Regions from separate parts of the Paenibacillus sp. MABNR03 genome, predicted to be linked through region 2. Evidence: predicted binding sites of a transcription regulator. Region 2 holds the regulator's gene; each other region holds the start of a gene.

Region 1 (5,891 bases), on a different contig from region 2:
CCTCGCCGCCAGCCTCGGTTGCAATCATCGCTTGGACACGGCCGCGGAACAGGTCCATCATCCAGTCCTTTTTTCCCCGGTTCATACCGCCCCGATAGGGAACAGCGGTTAGTCCGTTGTTGCGGAAGTAATTCAGCAAATACTCCTGCGTGGCCCGGTACTCGGTGAAAATGATGACCTTCTCATTCATGTTGCGAATCAGTTCCATCGTTTTCTCGGCTTTTGTATTTTCCTTAATGGCCTTGATATGGGCAACCAGTTCCCAGATCTTGTCCCGGAGCGGGGAGTCCAGCGGGAGTTTCTTGGACAGATTGACCAGTGTAACGAAAACAGCATCCCGGCTGCTGCACACTTCCCGCTGTAACGTGACGAGAGAAAGCATGCTGCTCAAGTTTCCTCCGGCTTCCTGATACTGGTCTTTAACAAAAGAGGTCACACCATCATATAAAGCCTGTTCTTCAGGCGATAGCTGCAAATTCACGTTGGAGACGTTCCGTTTGGTGAACTGTACCGGACCTTCGCCGCGGCGATTGCGGATCATGACTTTGGACAATTCGTCCTTGAGCTGCTCCTGATTTTTCGGAACGCGTTTATCCACGACAAAGTTGGCTGCAAAGTCGCCCTGACGACCAAGCTGGCCCGGTTTCAGCAGATTAATCAGATTAAACAGCTCGCTCATGTCATTCTGAACGGGGGTTGCGGTCAGCAGCAGACAATATTTTTTGCGCAGTTTCAGCATGAACTGGTAGTTTGTCGTTTTTTTATTTTTGAGCTTATGGGCTTCATCAATAATAATCATGTCATAGTCCGTGTTCAGCAAAATGTCCTTATGTGGATCTCGCTTCGCAGTATCCATGGAAGCCACGACAACTTCATTTTGCCAGGAATAGGCCTTTTTCTGTGCAACTGCTGGAATGCCAAACTTCGAATTCAGCTCTCGAACCCACTGAAGTACAAGGGATGCAGGAACGAGAATGAGCACCTTGGATACGAGACCACGGACCATATATTCTTTTAAAATCAGACCTGCTTCTATCGTTTTTCCCAGTCCGACCTCATCGGCTAGAATGGCACGGCCTGACATTTCAAATAATACCTTGCGTGCAGTGTCCAGCTGGTGTGGAAGCGGGGTGAGCCCCTGCAAATGCTTCAAACACTGTATTTCATCAAAGTTGGGAATCAGATTGGTCTCTTCTGCCTGAATGCCAAGCTGAAAGAGTCTGTAATCCCCCCAAGGTCCGCCCTTATCGAGTCGTGACTCCAGCTGTGTCAACCAGCTGCGATCGAATTCAAGCGGAACGGGCAGTTCAGCTGCAGGTTGATTCATGTGAAGCGGATGTTTCCGGTTCATGGTGATGCCTCCCCTGCCATACATGATGACGTTTTATTCGTAGGTTATAGTATGGACGAATGAGGGGCAGTTCATAACCAGGCTCCAAATAAGGTGCGAAATCTGCCTTTTATGCCCAAAAAATTCACAAATTCAGAATAACAGCGTCTGATGGCGTAAGAAAGAGCTTGTCCGAGTACATAGCAAATTGGAAGACTGACTATGACAAAAGTCACATGGAAAATCAATATATGGTGTACTATACTGGATATAAATCACTATATGTGGTGTTAAGGCATATTTTATTGCATAGTGGAAAATGAAATGGGATTTATGGGGAGGCTGTCAATCATAATGACTACGAACAAATTGTCGCACAAGCTGGTAGGACTCAGTGAAAAAATATTTTTGGACCGATACGCCTGGAAGGATGCCGATCCGAACCATGCCAAGGCAGGAGATGTTGTACTCGTCCTGACCAAAGATGATCCCAAGTTTCCAACAAAAGAAGTAGGCGAAATCATCGAACGTCAAGGTCAGATGGTGAAGGTGAAAACCCGCAGCGGAGATATGATCCAGACGGAAGCGGAGAAGCTTACGTTGAATATAGAAAGAACACCGGAGGAGATGTGGGATCGCCTGGCGAAAGCGATGGCCTCGGTGGAGTCTACTCCTGAAGAGCAGCAAAAATGGGAATCCAAGTTCCGCGCTGTATTGGATGATTGGAAGCTGGTGCCTGGGGGCCGAATTGCTGCTGGTGCAGGTGCAAGCGACGAATTGACCCTTTTCAATTGTTACGTCATTCCATCTCCTGAGGACAGCAGAGGTGGCATCATGAAAACGTTGACTGAAATGACGGAGATTATGGCTCGCGGTGGCGGAGTCGGCATCAACCTGTCGTCACTCCGTCCGCGTCGTGCAGTTGTAAAAGGGGTGAATGGATCTTCCAGTGGTTCGGTATCCTGGGGCGGTTTGTTCAGTTATACCACGGGATTGATCGAGCAGGGTGGCAGCCGCCGCGGAGCGCTCATGCTGATGATGAACGATTGGCATCCGGATGTCATGGATTTTATTACAGTCAAACAAACGATGGGCCAGGTCACCAATGCCAATCTCTCGGTGTGTGTAAGCAACGCATTTATGGAGGCCGTCAAGCAGGACGGCGACTGGCAGCTTGTTTTTCCGGATACGAGCGATCCGGATTATGACACCGAGTGGGACGGGGACCTGCAGCAATGGAAAGAGGCCGGGCACCCGGTAATCCATTACCGTACAGTGAAAGCGAGGGAAATATGGCATACGATTATTGAATCGGCCTGGAAATCAGCGGAACCTGGGGTTGTATTTATGGAGTATTACAACCAGATGTCGAACAGTTGGTATTTTAATCCGATCATATGTACGAATCCATGCGGGGAACAGGGCCTGCCGGGATGGGGTGTGTGCAATCTGTCGGCCATTAACTTATCCAAATTTTATGATGAGGCCAGTCATGATGTGGCGTGGAGGGATCTGGCGGAGACAACACGCATCTCGGCGAGATTTTTGGACAATGTGATCGATGCAACGCCTTATCATTTTGAAGAAAATAAAAAGAATCAGCAGCGGGAGCGTCGGGTTGGACTTGGCACGATGGGACTGGCAGAGCTGATGATCAAGCTGCGCATCCGGTACGGCAGTCCGGAATCGCTTGAATTTTTGGATAAACTGTATGGTTTCATTGCGAGAGAGGCATATCTCGCATCAGCAGATATTGCGGCAGAGAAAGGCGCTTTCCCGGCCTTTGAGGTGGAACCGTACTTACAGAGCGGATTTATGAAAAAAATGGTCGAGACCTATCCCGAAGTGGGAGAGGCCATCCGCAAACAAGGCATTCGTAACGTAACACTGATCACGCAGGCCCCAACAGGGAGCACCGGAACGATGGTGGGTACGTCAACAGGGATTGAACCGTATTTTGCTTTTAAATATTTCCGCCAAAGCCGGCTCGGTTATGACGAGCAGTTTGTCCCGATTGCGCAGGAGTGGCTGGATGAACACCCTGGTGAGGAATTGCCCGATTATTATGTGACAGCGATGGATCTGTCAGCAGAAAATCACATCCGGGTACAGGCCGCGATTCAGCAATGGGTCGATAGCTCCATTTCAAAAACAGCCAACTGCCCGGCTGATTTTACCGTGGAAGATACGGCACAGTTGTATGAGCTTGCCTTCGATTTGGGTTGTAAGGGTGTAACGATCTACCGGGATGGCAGCCGTGATGTACAGGTCCTGTCCACGACGAAGAAGGAAGAGACAAAGATTGAAGCAAGCAGCGAGACAAAGGGGGCAAAAGAGGAGACTGCAGCAACGATGGCCAGCACCCTTCCTTCAGGGTCTGCGGTGACAGAGCCGGAAGGCAAGACATCCGTGAATTCCTCGTCTTCTGCCAAAGTGCTGGATAAACAATACAAGAGCCGTCCACAGGTGCTGCGCGGTGCAACGTATAAAATTAATACACCATTTGGCATGGCATACATTACGATTAACGACCTGGACGGCATTCCGGCGGAGATCTTCCTGAACGTGGGTAAAGCTGGATCAGATGTATTCGCCATGGCTGAAGCGCTCGGAAGAGTTTGCTCCCTGTTCCTGCGATACGGTGACCATGGACATAAAGTGGAGCTGTTGATCAAACATTTAAAAGGCATCGGAGGCTCGGGAGCAATCGGCTTCGGAGTGAACCGGGTCGAGTCCATCGCAGACGCAGTGGCCAAAGCGCTCGAGAGTCACGTACAGAGCACAGCTGAGGTACACGAGGCCGATTCAATACAAGTCAATGATCCGTTTGCTATCGGGAGTTCGAAAGAAGGGGATGTTGGGCTGCAGGAGAAAAAGAATGGTGGCGAAGAACGAAGCACCTTTGGCGAGTCCAGGGATTTATGTCCTTCTTGCGGATCAGCATCTCTGATTAATATGGAAGGCTGCAAGACGTGCAGCAATTGTGGTTATAGCAAATGCAGTTGATGGAAGACATGCACATATCTTCAGTAAAAAAGCGGGCAGATTCTTGGCCGCTTTTTTGCCTGTTTGCTAAATGAGTACAAAGTCATGAAATAACCACTTGTATTCCGTACGTTCCAATATATCGCATACGTGATGATGGGACTGAAGAGAAGATTCATCCGTTTCACACCCAGGGTCCTAGGCACGCAGAAGCATTTATGAGCAAAACTTTCAATCAGTCACGGGATAGGTTTATAATGGTTAGTGCTGCTGAGTAAGTGGGCAGCTTTTTTTGTTTTGATTTGCCAGTGAGGTAATATTACCCAGTCGAAGAAAAAGACTGTATTAAACGACAATTTTGGAGTATGATTTTACAGCTATATAAGCTGGCAGGAAAGGTTACATCGTTTCATCGCTTTGTAACTACTACTGTAATTTATCTCGCTGCGCTTGAGCGTATAATGCTAAGCGTGAGTGTTGAACGATATATTGGAAATGAATGACGAAAGGTGCAATACGTATGTTAATGACAACCAGAAACACAATGAGAAGCGTAGATGATTTGCAATCGCCCCATACACCAATGATGTCAACCAGCAACAAGGAGGGGCGCTCATGTCACAAACGTTGAAAAGCAGGCGTCATATGAACGGACTGGATGGCTTGCGGGCCATTGCCGTGCTTGCTGTAGTTGCGTATCATCTGAATTTGAGTTTTATTCCCGGCGGTTTGCTCGGTGTTGGCATCTTCTTTGTTTTATCAGGTTACCTGATTACGGATATTCTTGTGTCCCAATGGCAGGAACATGGGCGCATTTCACTCGGTGATTTTTGGATGCGCAGAATCAGGCGCTTGGTGCCTGGCATGCTCACCGTGACAGCAGTTGTAATGGTTTGGCTGCTCTTCACAGATCCTTCCCGGCTTGCTGCCCTGCGTGGGGACATTGTTTCGGGTGTTTTATACATAAGCAATTGGTGGTATATCTTTCATCACGTATCCTATTTTGAAAGTTTTGGTCCTCCATCCCCGTTCGGACATTTCTGGTCGCTCGCGGTGGAAGAACAATTCTACATGGTGTGGCCGTTAATTCTGATCGCTTCGATCATGGTGTTCAAAAGAAAGGGATGGCTCGTTGTCTTTATTGTAGTGGCTGCTGAATTATCTGCTGGTGCAATGGCGATCATGTACAATCCGGATCTGGATCCGAGCCGTGTATATTATGGTACGGATACCCGGGCGTTCGCGCTGCTGGCTGGTGCTGCACTCGCTGTAGTGTGGCCAAGCCGCAACCTGTCACCTTCCCTTGCGAGCCTTAATCGAGTCGTACTCGACGTATCGGGTGTGGCAGCACTGGCCCTGCTGATCTACATGATGCTGAACAGCAGTGAATATGAACCTTCGCTGTACCAAGGTGGGATGGTCCTTCAAGCCATAGCAACAACGCTGTTGGTCGCTGTGCTTGCACACCCTTCTTCCTTTTTGGCACGCCTAGTTGGTGCCAAGCCACTGCGATGGATTGGTGAACGCTCCTATGGACTTTATCTCTGGCATTACCCCGTGATCGTCCTGACGAGTC
Region 2 (5,891 bases):
CTGGAACGAATGGTATTTACACTGGAGCTGCGGAAGTTAGGTGTCGTTATTCAAATCTTGCGCAGTCCTTCCAAAGCGGATATGGACAATTCAGGCAGCATCTCCGCCCAGGAGGCGATGTGGCTGGGAATTGCTCTGTCACTGGACGCTTTCGGTGCAGGACTTGGAGCCGCTTTGCTGGGTTTCCCCACATTGTGGACTGCGCTTGTCATCGCATTGTTCAGTGGTGCATTTCTGTTACTGGGCATGAAAGTCGGATTGCGTTTTGCAGCTCTGCGCTGGATGAAGAGGCTGTCTGTGCTGCCTGCGTTGTTGTTAATGATTATGGGAATAATGAAGCTGTTATGAGGTGAAACGATGAATATTGGCTTAACCGGCGGGATCGCAACGGGAAAGAGCAGTGTTTCCGCCCTACTTGCCAGTAAGGGAGCGCTGCTGATCGATGCAGACGTGATTGCCCGGGAGGTCATGATGCCCGGGCATCCCGTCTTGGCTGCCGCTGTAAAGCGGTTTGGACAAGCCATATTGAATGAGGATGGGACACTGGATCGGAAAAAGCTGGGAAGCATAGTGTTTCAGAATCCGGATGAGCGCAAAGCTCTCGAGGCAATTACACATCCGGCTATACGTCAGGAGATGCGGGAGCGTGCTGCTGCATATGAAAAGGCCTATCCGGACAAGCTTGTGGTATCAGATATTCCTTTATTGTTTGAATCCGGTTTGGAAAAAGGCTTCGATGAGGTTATGGTTGTATACGTCCCGAGATCCGTGCAGCGGGAGCGACTGATCAAAAGGGATGGAATGACAGAGGCCGAGGCCGAGGCTCGTATTAATGCGCAGATGGATATTGAACATAAGAAGCAGCGTGCTGATGTGGTTATTGACAACAGCGGCTTATGGTCGGATACGGAGCAGCAGGTTATTTCATTTTTGCATCGTAAGGGTTTGATATGAGGTTACTGCGCAAGAAACGGGTACTGCTGTTGATGTTTGTTTCATTTGTATTGGTGCTGTTCCTGAATACAAACTGGATGGCGTGGTTTTATCCGATTCATTATAAGGAAGAGATTCGTGCCCAATCTCAGAGCTATGAGGTCGACCCTTTTCTTATCGCTTCCATCATTAAGGTGGAGACCAATTTTAAAACCAGCAAGGAATCCAGAAGAGGTGCCATCGGGCTGATGCAGCTGATGCCGGATACAGCAAACTGGATCATGGAGCAGGCTAAAATTCCGGGGACATCGCTGGAGGAACTGAAGCACGAGCCTGAAAGGAACATCCAGCTTGGAACATGGTACCTCCGTAACCTCTCAGAACAGTTTGATGGCAATGAGACGGCAATGATTGCCGCATATAATGCCGGACCAGGCAAAGTCAGCGGGTGGCTTAGAGATGGTGTGTGGGACGGTTCCTTCGAAACGGTCAAGGATATTCCTTTTGGAGAAACCCGGCACTATGTACAACGAGTCATTTATTATTATAATCAGTATGTAAAGATCTATAATACGTTCTGAAGACGGACAGCAAGCATTTGTCGAAGTAGTCAAAAGTATATCAGTCTAATTCGATTATCTTCTATGAGCTAAATTGAAAAGCAAAAGCACAGAGCAGGCCGGTGAATCACCGGCCGCTCCATGCTCCTCTGTGTAACATATTACGATGCAGAGATTATTGGTATTGACCAGCCAATTGCTGTTCTGCAATTGTTACCAGACGTTTCGTGATGTATCCACCGATCGAACCGTTCTCGTAAGAAGTCATGTTACCTTGGTATCCGTCTTGTGGGATGCTGATTCCGAGTTCTTGAGCAACTTCATATTTCAATTGCTCCAGTGCTGCGGAAGCGCGAGTTACTACCAAGTTGTTGGAGTTACCGTTGCTGTTTTGGGCCATTGCTGTTCACCTCCTCGCGGTTGGTAAAAGTATTATGTGTCTTCAATGCGATTTTCATAACTAGATGTTTCAGGGAATTAGTGGTAAAAGTAAAACATGGGAAGTGATCTGAATTGAAATGTCCTTATTGCGCCTACCTAGGCACAAAGGTGCTGGATTCACGGCCAGCCAATGAATCCAAATCAATCCGCCGCCGTCGTGAATGCGAGCAGTGCAGTCGCCGCTTTACAACATTTGAAATGGTGGAAGAGACACCACTGATCGTCATCAAGAAAGACGGCAGCCGGGAAGAGTTTAGTCGTGACAAGATTCTCCGTGGTCTGATTCGGGCTTGTGAGAAACGACCAGTCTCTGTAGAGAAGCTGGAGATGATGGTTTCCGAGGTGGAGAAGTCACTGCGGAACACAGCTGAAGCTGAAGTTGAGAGTCGTCAGATTGGTGAACTGTTGATGGAGCAGCTGTTTCCGGTTGATGAAGTGGCCTACGTACGTTTTGCATCCGTGTATCGCCAATTCAAAGACATCAATATGTTCATGAAGGAATTGAAATCGTTGTTGTCCAAAGAGGATCTCGAAGATTAGAGAAGTGGATCATGGGAGAAGAGCAGTCTGAGCTTTTGACACGAGTAGCCATTCCAAGAGGTTGTTCTTCTCCAAACACTTTGCGTTCTTAAAAAGTTGTTGACAGCTAATGCTGCATTTTATATGATATAGGAGTCGCCTGCGGAACTGCTGCAGAAATTGACAAGCATCTTAATGTAATGTGGGGCCTTAGCTCAGCTGGGAGAGCGCATCGCTGGCAGCGATGAGGTCAGGGGTTCGATCCCCCTAGGCTCCATAACTAAAGAACCCGCTAAACACAAGGATTTCCGAGTGTCTGGCGGGTTTTTGTGTGTACAGATTGTTCAAGAGCTTTTGTAGCAACTTATAATCTAATGTTCTAATCTTCTCGTTCTTTAATGTTATTAAAAATCTCACGGTATTGAAAATCTGACGTTTTCATCACAGTTAAGGAGCCATCGGGTTCCAATACTACAGCTCTCCACCTGGTGCATGGAAGAAATCCCATGATTTCATGCTGCCTGCAAAATCTCCTCCTCTCTAATGCGTTCATTCTTCATGACATGTTTCAAATAATTCCCATTTTAAGGGCAGGTTTATTATGGAGCTAACTATGCCAGATTACGGAGAGTAAAAGCCAAATATGACCCGAAAAATGTGTTCAATAATCCACAAAGTATCACTCCGGCAGGGTACACAAGGGCTAGATAACATTTTGATTCATCTGTAGCAGTATCCATGCATCCGAGAAAAAAGCGTCCCTGTTCAGTAATGCGGACTTCAGTTCTGTGATCAAACAAAGATGATCTTTTAGAACTGGAGTCCTGAACGTGGAGAACTCGCTCATAACATCCTAAGGAGATCTAAGCAGTGGTCCCACAATTTGCAGAAAGTGATAGCAAAAAGTTATACTGTTGATCTCCAGGGTATAGCCTGAAATTTTTGATTACGGTAACATGACAGTATAATTCTCCTTTAAAAATACATATAGTGCCGCTAATGTGCTGATGGCAATAGTTATTGGCTTGAGTTTTTTCGAATAGACGGCGTACCCACGATCACAATGCGGACAACCGCTACATTGCTGAGAGCTACGTCTGGAGCTTCACTACAGAAAAGTGAGAGGATCTGGAACATAAAGAGGAGGAGACATCTTGTTCAATGAAGGTCATCATGCTGCACATTACCCAATGGTTCAGATCCCTGCAGGAAGTGTTGGATTACGAGACGATCGGATTAAAAAGACATGGACGGTTGATGTCAATTCCTTTTGGCTTGCCTCGATTCCAGTGACGAATGAGTTATACCATTCTATTGTGCAAAGGAGCGCTGAGCGAAATAATCATCCCCTCTCACCGGTTACCAATGTTTCATGGAATGAAGCGATTCTCTTTTGTAATTTGTTATCCCAGCAACTAGGGCTACAAGAATATTACAAAGTCAGCCAAGATAGGGAGAGAGTTGCTCGTAACTTGGGAGCAGATGGTTATCGTCTCCCTACGGAAGCGGAGTGGCAGTATGCGTGTAAGGCTGGCACCAGCGGTTATCGTTATGGAGAGCTGAATGACATCGCCTGGTTTGAGGAGAATTCGCAAGGAAGGGTCCACGAGGTCGGTACAAAGGAAGCGAATGCGTGGGGGCTCTACGATATGCTTGGGAACGTCTGGGAGTGGTGCTGGGATCAGTATGATGAAGAGGTGTATGGTTCCTACCGTGTGTTCCGTGGTGGCAGCTGGGCAGAAGAGGCCAGAGGTTGCGGCTCGACGTGCCGACGTCGAAGCCACCCTACCTTTGGCATTGATGATCTGGGCTTTCGCCTTGCTCGAACATGAAAACTAAAAATGCCCTTGTACAAGGGCATTTTCCATGTGGACTGCATTTTTATATAAAGTTTTTTTAGAAACTACTTATTGCTTGTGAGTGGAATTCGTAATTCTTCATCCGGCTTTTTGGTTGTATAGTTCCATACATACAGATCTATATTTTCACCCTTAAAATCTTTGTACACTTCCGTATGTTTATTATCCGAATCATTAAAATATAGCGGCGCTAAGTAATGCTTGTCTCCCTGTTCAAGGAAATAGGATTGATTAATTCCGCCAAATGTAGTGTCCGGGCTGAAGGACTCAACATACAGGTTACCGTCCTTGAGATAATACGTCCAACTCAAACGGAATCCTTCGTAATCACTCGCTATTGTTTGTGGCTGAGTAGAGATATCCGTTAGACGGATAGAAGCCTGGCTTCCAGCATGTTCATCTACTCGATCCTTCGCGATCAAGGTCATGGGTTTGTTGGACAAAGAGCAAACATCCATCAGGAGTGAGTCCGTCTGCTCAAATCGCAGTTCTGTTTGGTTAGGATTCACTGTACCTTCAAGGGAAACATAGCCTTCCATCGTTTTTCCGTCGACTTCCAGCTGATAGGTCCGGTAAGGAATTCTAAAATAGTCTTCTTGGTGATTAATGGTTACTCGAATCTGTGTTGGCGTCACCACAATCCCACGAATGCTAGCCTCTCCACCCATAGAATTCAATGGAATGTCCATTTCTTTCTTAACCGTTCCCGTTTTCATCTGCTGTTGAGACAAGGAGAGATCGAGGTTCCATGTTCCATCAATTCGTTCTTTCTCATGTGTATAAGTGAAGGTAAAACGATTGGCCTTTTCTTTGAACTGCTGCCCGTTAAATATTTGCATGCTGGAGTAAGCTCCCGTTGCTCCCGCCGTGCCGTAGACAGGGCTTTCCGTTTCCTTAATGATGTTCCCATTTTGATCATAAGCCGTGATTCTGGCCCAAGTCTGTTCCTGTAACTCTTTATCTGTAAAAGTCACGTTGGAACGTATCATGATTTGATCTTCCGTGTGCTGGAAGGATTGTACTTCTACCGCTTCGATGCCATCCTTTTGAATATTGAATTTCTGAGTATTAGTATCTTGGGGATCGAGTGTAATGTCCTCCTGAATGTCTTGCAAATAACGAACACCTGTAATGGAGAATTGAAGTCCTGATTGGTGGTTCTTTGGCATTACCCAGTCCGTTTCGAAGTATCCCTGATAAACACCTTGCTCTTCGTTCCATTTTTGAGAATAATGTCCTTCAATAGGCTCTCCATTGCTGTCTTTCAAAACCATCTGATCATATCTGATTTCTTTTCCGTCTGTTTCCATGCCAGGTTTAATCGTGTAAAGAAGAACCGTTCGGTTATCATCCACAAAAGCGTTATGCACTGTTAGGGTAACTCCGTGGGCCGTGACACTTTGTTCAATGGACTGGCCATACCCGGCTTGAAGTGCCGACTCAATTCCTGACTTGTGGGAAAGAATGTCGCTCCAGTCATATTGAAAGGCAGCATATACCGGCGTAGCCATGACTGCCACAGATACACCCAGAACAATGGCGACTTTGGTTTTTCCCCGCTGAGAGTTATGCTTGATCT
Region 3 (5,891 bases), on a different contig from region 2:
CGGCAATTCTCCTTTATTAATCCATTCAAAATTATATACAATGACATAGCATCCACTGATCGCTATGGTCCCTAGAAACATGAAAATCAATTTTGATTTAGATTAAGTATAAATCTTAATGTATAATGAAGTCAACATCAGCTCTATGAACAAATAAGTTATATTAATAATGATCCATTTCCAGCAATCAACTTTCATATTTGCCATAATATGGTTCGCTACTGCACTCTTTTTCAGATAAACTATACTAATGTGCGTTAAAGGGGGGCTGTTCATTGTTAAGCACGTTCTTTATTAATGTTTGTGTCATGATCACATTCATGTACATATCCGGAATTATCGCCAAATACTATAATATTCGTGTCCCGTTTCCTTCACTGCGTGTGCAGTTGATTGGCGGTATCCTGTTTGGTGTCTATGGCACTGTGCTGATGAACTATTCTTTCCCTCTGAATGACGACACCATTGTGGATCTGCGCCATCTTGCGATCGTTACAGCAGCAGTTTATTTGGGGGGACTGGCCTCGGTCATTGCCGGACTTGTCATCTCGATTCTGCGTGTAGTCATGTTTGGTTTATCGTCCGCAGCGATTGATGCCGCCTTCGTTATGACGCTCATCGGGCTGTCGGGGGTATATTTTGCGTACGCTTCCTGGTCAAGATTAACCAAAATTATTACCATGAACCTGCTCGGCATAACACTGATTTTTGTGATTTTGGTGCTGAATACCAGCAGTATGAATTCATTAATGAAAATATATCCGTTACAGATGACCATTTCTTTTGTTGGTGGGATCTTTATTTATTTTATTGCAGAATTTATTAATAAATCGAATGAAATGTTATTTCTGCTGGAACGAAGGGCATCCACAGACCACCTCACCAATCTCAGCAATCGCCGGCAATTTGAGAAATCACTGGAACTGCAGCTGGAGCGAGCCAGGGAAAGCAAACAGAAACTATCCCTGCTGGTCATTGATATTGATCGGTTCAAAAAGGTGAATGACACGTACGGCCACAGCTCTGGTGATGCTGTCTTGAAGCAGCTTGGACAATTGCTTATTGAGCATTCACGATCAGCTGACATCGTCTCACGGAACGGAGGCGAGGAATTTGCCATTCTGCTGCTGGATTGCGGAAGTCACCAGGCCCTCGCGATCGCTGAATCGATTCGGCAGTCTGTCGAAAAGTATCTCTTTGCTCTGCCTGACGGCACGACGATTCGCCTGACCATTTCCATCGGGGTGGCTGTCTTCCCGGATCATTGTGATGAGCGGGATGACGCTGACTTCTTCGAACAGGCTGACCGTGCACTATATGAAGCCAAAAATACCGGCCGGAACCGGGTATGCGCCATTCCGAAGCGGCCCGCTGTGTTTGCCGGGAAACGTTTGCTCTGACATGATTGAATAAGGGATGCCCCAAGCCTTCTTCTGGCCAACGGGGCATCCCTTTTCTTCATTTCGATATGCAATAAACCTTGAGGATTTCTCGACTATCCGATTAGGAAAGGATTTGCTCGATTTCTTCGACGATGGCGGCATCCAGTTTTACACCCGATGCAGCAGCGTTCTCCTTCACCTGCTCGGGACGGCTTGCGCCTACAAGTGCACTGGACACATTGTTCTGACGCAGAATCCAGGCAAGGGCCAGTTGTCCCACCTTCAGATCAAGTTTGTCCGCTACTTCAATCAATTGGCGTACTTTCCCGATTTTGTCTGCATTGATTTTCCCTTCGTCCCAGCCCAGCTTCGCTGCACGGGAGTTCTCCGGGATATCCGAGACCGAGGTATACTTACCCGTTAACAGACCTTGTGCAAGTGGAGAATAGACAACTTGTCCAATCCCTTTGCGTTCACCCAGCGGAATAATCTCATTCTCAATATAACGGTCGAACATGTTATACACCGGCTGATTGACCACGATATGATCCAGGAGAAGACGATCGGCGGTACCCAAGGCAGCTTCCATCTGAGCGGCTGTCCATTGACTCACCCCTACGTACAGCACCTTGCCCTGACGAACCAGATCATCCAGTGCCCGCAGCGTTTCTTCAATTGGTGTTTCGTTATGATAACGATGGCAATAATAGATGTCCACATACTCCACGCCTAAACGCTTCAAGCTGGCATCACATTGCTCCTTAATATGTTTGCGGGATAAGCCCTGGTCATTCGGACCGTCTCCCATTTTGCCAAATACTTTGGTTGCGAGAACATAGGAGTCACGGGAATACGCTTTCAAAGTCTGCCCGAGCAGTTCTTCTGCCGCGCCACGCTCATATACATTCGCTGTATCAAAAAAGTTGATGCCTTCATCGAATGCGGCTTCAATCGACTTCACCGCATTTTCACGCTCCACATACCCTCCGTACGTCAGCCAGCTGCCCAAGCTGATCTCGCTTACTTTCAGTCCGCTTCCACCCAATCTGCGGTATTCCATTGAATGCACATCCTCCTCTATGGTTATGTAGTTATGATCGTTACTTTTCTATTGTAACGTAACCAGCGTGGATGAAAAGGACTTTGACGAAGAAAATGGTAATTTAGTAAATTGAATTGTTCGGGGTGCCTCTTCCTACCAGCAATAAAAAACGCACCTGCTCAGGTGCGCCATGTAATCTTATTATGCTCAATGCAATATTGCGCTCAGCGCGTTTAATAAATCCAACTGTCTCACCGGCTTGGTCAAAACAGCATCAACGATTCCCGCCTCATGCGGATCGATATGCAATCCGTACGGTACCAGAATGATGGTCGGGAGTTGTTTTGCGCTGCTCTTCAATTCGTGCACTAACTTGACAGCATGCGCTTGGTGTAATCCCATATCGATCACGGCAACGTCAGGCTCAAGTCCCTCATCCATCCATTGATGTGCCTGCTCCGAGTCTGAAGTCATGTGAACATCCATCTGCCATCTGCGCATGAGGGAAGATACCCCCTGCAAGATGTCGGGTGCTTTGACAAGCAGAACCCTCTTGCCTTTCAATCGCTGCTGAATGCTTGCAAGCTGCGGAAGTTCCCAGTGTCTGATCAGCGGCAGCCTGATTTGGAATTCCGTTTCCTCTTCTCCCAAGCTGTTTACCTCAATATGACCATGCATGAGAATGGCAAGATTTTGGCTGACGGCCAAACCGAGATTAGTACCCACAAGCTTCTGGATGCTGAACTTTCCATCCAGCGTATTGAATGCCTGCAAATTTTTGTCCGACGTCAACATCCTCCCAGTGTATTTGACATGGAGCAATAAAGTACCCACCTCATCCAAGTCATTACCGTCCACAAGAGCTCTAACCAGTACAGAACCTGCACGGGTTGAATCAATGGCGTATTTCAGCACATTTGCGAGCAGTTGGCCGATCTTGGCCTCATCTCCCACGAACACCTGAGATATATTCATTTCCAGGTTCAAACCAAGTTCAATTCCCTTGTCCATGGCCTGAGCAACATGCAAATAAACGGTATTCTCAATGGTGGAAACCAAATCAAAGGGATCGTCCTGGACTACCGTTTTACCCGTATCATTAATGTTGAAGTTCATTATATTGTTTAGCAGGGACAGCAGAATGTTACCGCTTGTCTCGATCATGTTCACATACTCCACATGTTCGTCAGGCATATCCGGTGTGCGCATCAGATCGGTTAACCCAAGAATGCCGTTGAGCGGGTTGCGAATCTCGTGGCTCATGAGTGCAATCATCTGTGTCTTCGTCATCGCTTCCGACTCTGCACGTTCCTTCTCGATCTGCAACTGGTGCTTCAGCTGCTCCGTGTCATTCAGCTTTTGTTTCTGCAGGAGCAGATTGCTCTCCAAATCAACGACATACCCAAGAAACACGGCCATCGCGTTCAACGTTTTCATATCAGCTTCACTGATCACATAGTCTGGATCATCCATTATACAAATCGTACCAAATGTCTCACCCGAACGCCGCATAATGGGGATGCCTACAAAAAAACGATTACCCAGCTCCCTCGTTACACCCATTGAACAAGTTAGCGGATGTGCGGCAGTATCCGTAATCGTCAGATGATGTGTTGGATCTTGCAGTACCAGACTGCAGTAAGAGGACTCAAATGGGAGTTCGCTGCCTCTGACGACCCATTCTTCCCTGCGATTAAATGCTTCAAGAATGACATTAGTCATCCCATCATTGGTGGCTACGAAGATCGTATTAACCTTCAATACCCCACTTAACACGTCCACGATGTGAGACGCAGCTTCCTGTATGTTTTCAAAAAAACCTCTAGTCATGCCTACCGTTCCCATGATTCACCCCTCAAGTCTAAGCTGCAGTTCTACATTTCCATATCAAAAAATGAATCTGTCCTGTATATGAAGGTCGAATCTTCTTCTTAATCCATTGTCACAACATGTACATATATGTTTACCACCACAGATGTCTAAGAGAATCATAGCGTAAACACGCTCATCCCCTGCACAGCATAAATAGAAATTATACGCTTCCCCATTCACTTTGAAAACCTTTATTCATCAATACCGGTTAACTTCAGTCTGGAGAGTGTAGCGTTGTGATGATCATCACACCCTAAAATCCATATATAGTTTATAAATGGATAATGTAAAACTACATATAGTATCTAATTGAATTCAAATCATAAACAAATCATTTAGGAGGAACCTGATATGAACATGCTTGAGTATGCCACTCCATCGGCATCCGATCTACTATCCGACCTGGGAAGACGAATTATTGGCGCAGAAGACGCGGATACACTGAGGGAGAACGCCAACCTCAACGGCGATTCGTTCAGCGGCAAAATGAGCAGGCTCGGCTCGGAAACGGCCAAGTGGCATGCTCTTCGTCATGTGCTCCCGGATGAGCTTGCTGCGTCTGTGGAAAACGGTGATCTCTATGTCCACGATCTGGATCAGTATGCGCTCGGAACGACCAATTGTATCTTTATTCCGTTTGATCGCCTGCTGGCCTCCGGATTTAATACGGGAAATGGTTCCGTGCGTACGCCACAGACCATTATGTCAGCCATGGCACTGGTCGCCATTATTTTTCAATCGCAGCAAAATAGCCAATACGGCGGGGTCTCCGCCAACAAAATCGACTGGGATCTTGCTCCTTATGTACAGCGATCCTTCCGCAAGCATTATCGTAAGGGTCAGCGGCTGCTTGGAGAACATGCACTAATCGGTGATGAGCAGCTGTATTTGGATAGCCTTGAGGCACGGGAAGCGTGCCCACGTGCTTACGATTTCGCTTGTGAAGAGACAGAGCTTGAGACTGGACAGGCTGCCGAATCCCTGATTCATAACCTGAACACCATGAGCAGCCGGGCAGGCGGACAGATTCCCTTTACCTCCCTGAACTATGGACTATGTACTTCTGCCGAGGGAAGGCTCGTATCCCGTTCTCTGCTGGAGGGAACCATCCGCGGCCTCGGTGGCGGGGAAACCCCTGTGTTTCCACAGCATATCTTCCAGTGCAAACAGGGAATCAACCAGGCGCAAGGGGAGCCGAACTATGACTTGTTTCGCCTTGCCGTAACCTGTTCTTCCCGGCGCATGTATCCCAACTTTGTCAACGTGGATGCATCATTCAACCTGCCTTACTACCGCCCGGAAGATCCGGATACCATCATTGCTACCATGGGATGCCGGACACGCACACTGGCCGATCGTTTCGGACGAAATCGTCAGAGCGGTAAGGGCAACCTGTCGTTTAACACCATCAATCTGGTCAAGCTCGGCATTTGTTATGGCATCTGCCAGGGGGCACGGGCTGTCGCGGACCGCACGGGATTCTATGAAGCACTGGAAGTGGTGATGGACCGTGCGGCTTCCGGACTGCTGCACCGCTATCGCATTCAAACGGCACAGCCTGCCAAGGCATCCGATTTCATGATGAGAGAAGGTGT

What was found. The regulator NrdR, encoded in region 2, represses ribonucleotide reductase genes. The targets are predictions, from matches to a motif close to AACACNATATATNGTGTT.
Region 1: AAIH57_RS00170 (adenosylcobalamin-dependent ribonucleoside-diphosphate reductase) is a predicted target of NrdR. The motif match lies at 1,605-1,622, and genes of this name have one in related genera.
Region 3: AAIH57_RS21660 (anaerobic ribonucleoside triphosphate reductase) is a predicted target of NrdR. The motif match lies at 4,585-4,602, and genes of this name have one in related genera.

Annotation. Positions count from the first base shown of each region.
Region 1 covers NZ_JBCIYR010000001.1:44,513-50,403, forward strand. Annotated here, with positions in the region: gene AAIH57_RS00165 (DEAD/DEAH box helicase) at 1-1,351, opposite strand, end outside; gene AAIH57_RS00170 (adenosylcobalamin-dependent ribonucleoside-diphosphate reductase) at 1,685-4,336, shown strand; gene AAIH57_RS00175 (acyltransferase family protein) at 4,931-5,891, shown strand, end outside.
Region 2 covers NZ_JBCIYR010000002.1:1,270,421-1,276,311, forward strand. Annotated here, with positions in the region: gene AAIH57_RS14585 (manganese efflux pump) at 1-348, shown strand, start outside; gene coaE (dephospho-CoA kinase) at 358-954, shown strand; gene AAIH57_RS14595 (lytic transglycosylase domain-containing protein) at 951-1,514, shown strand; gene AAIH57_RS14600 (alpha/beta-type small acid-soluble spore protein) at 1,669-1,893, opposite strand; gene nrdR (transcriptional regulator NrdR) at 2,007-2,474, shown strand; tRNA gene AAIH57_RS14610 (tRNA-Ala) at 2,658-2,730, shown strand; partial or broken gene AAIH57_RS14615 (BBE domain-containing protein) at 3,042-3,164, shown strand; gene AAIH57_RS14620 (formylglycine-generating enzyme family protein) at 3,644-4,285, shown strand; gene AAIH57_RS14625 (DUF4179 domain-containing protein) at 4,357-5,891, opposite strand, start outside.
Region 3 covers NZ_JBCIYR010000004.1:426,316-432,206, reverse strand. Annotated here, with positions in the region: gene AAIH57_RS21680 (Fur family transcriptional regulator) at 1-1, opposite strand, end outside; gene AAIH57_RS21675 (GGDEF domain-containing protein) at 276-1,400, shown strand; gene AAIH57_RS21670 (aldo/keto reductase family protein) at 1,504-2,442, opposite strand; gene AAIH57_RS21665 (histidine kinase dimerization/phospho-acceptor domain-containing protein) at 2,632-4,254, opposite strand; gene AAIH57_RS21660 (anaerobic ribonucleoside triphosphate reductase) at 4,648-5,891, shown strand, end outside.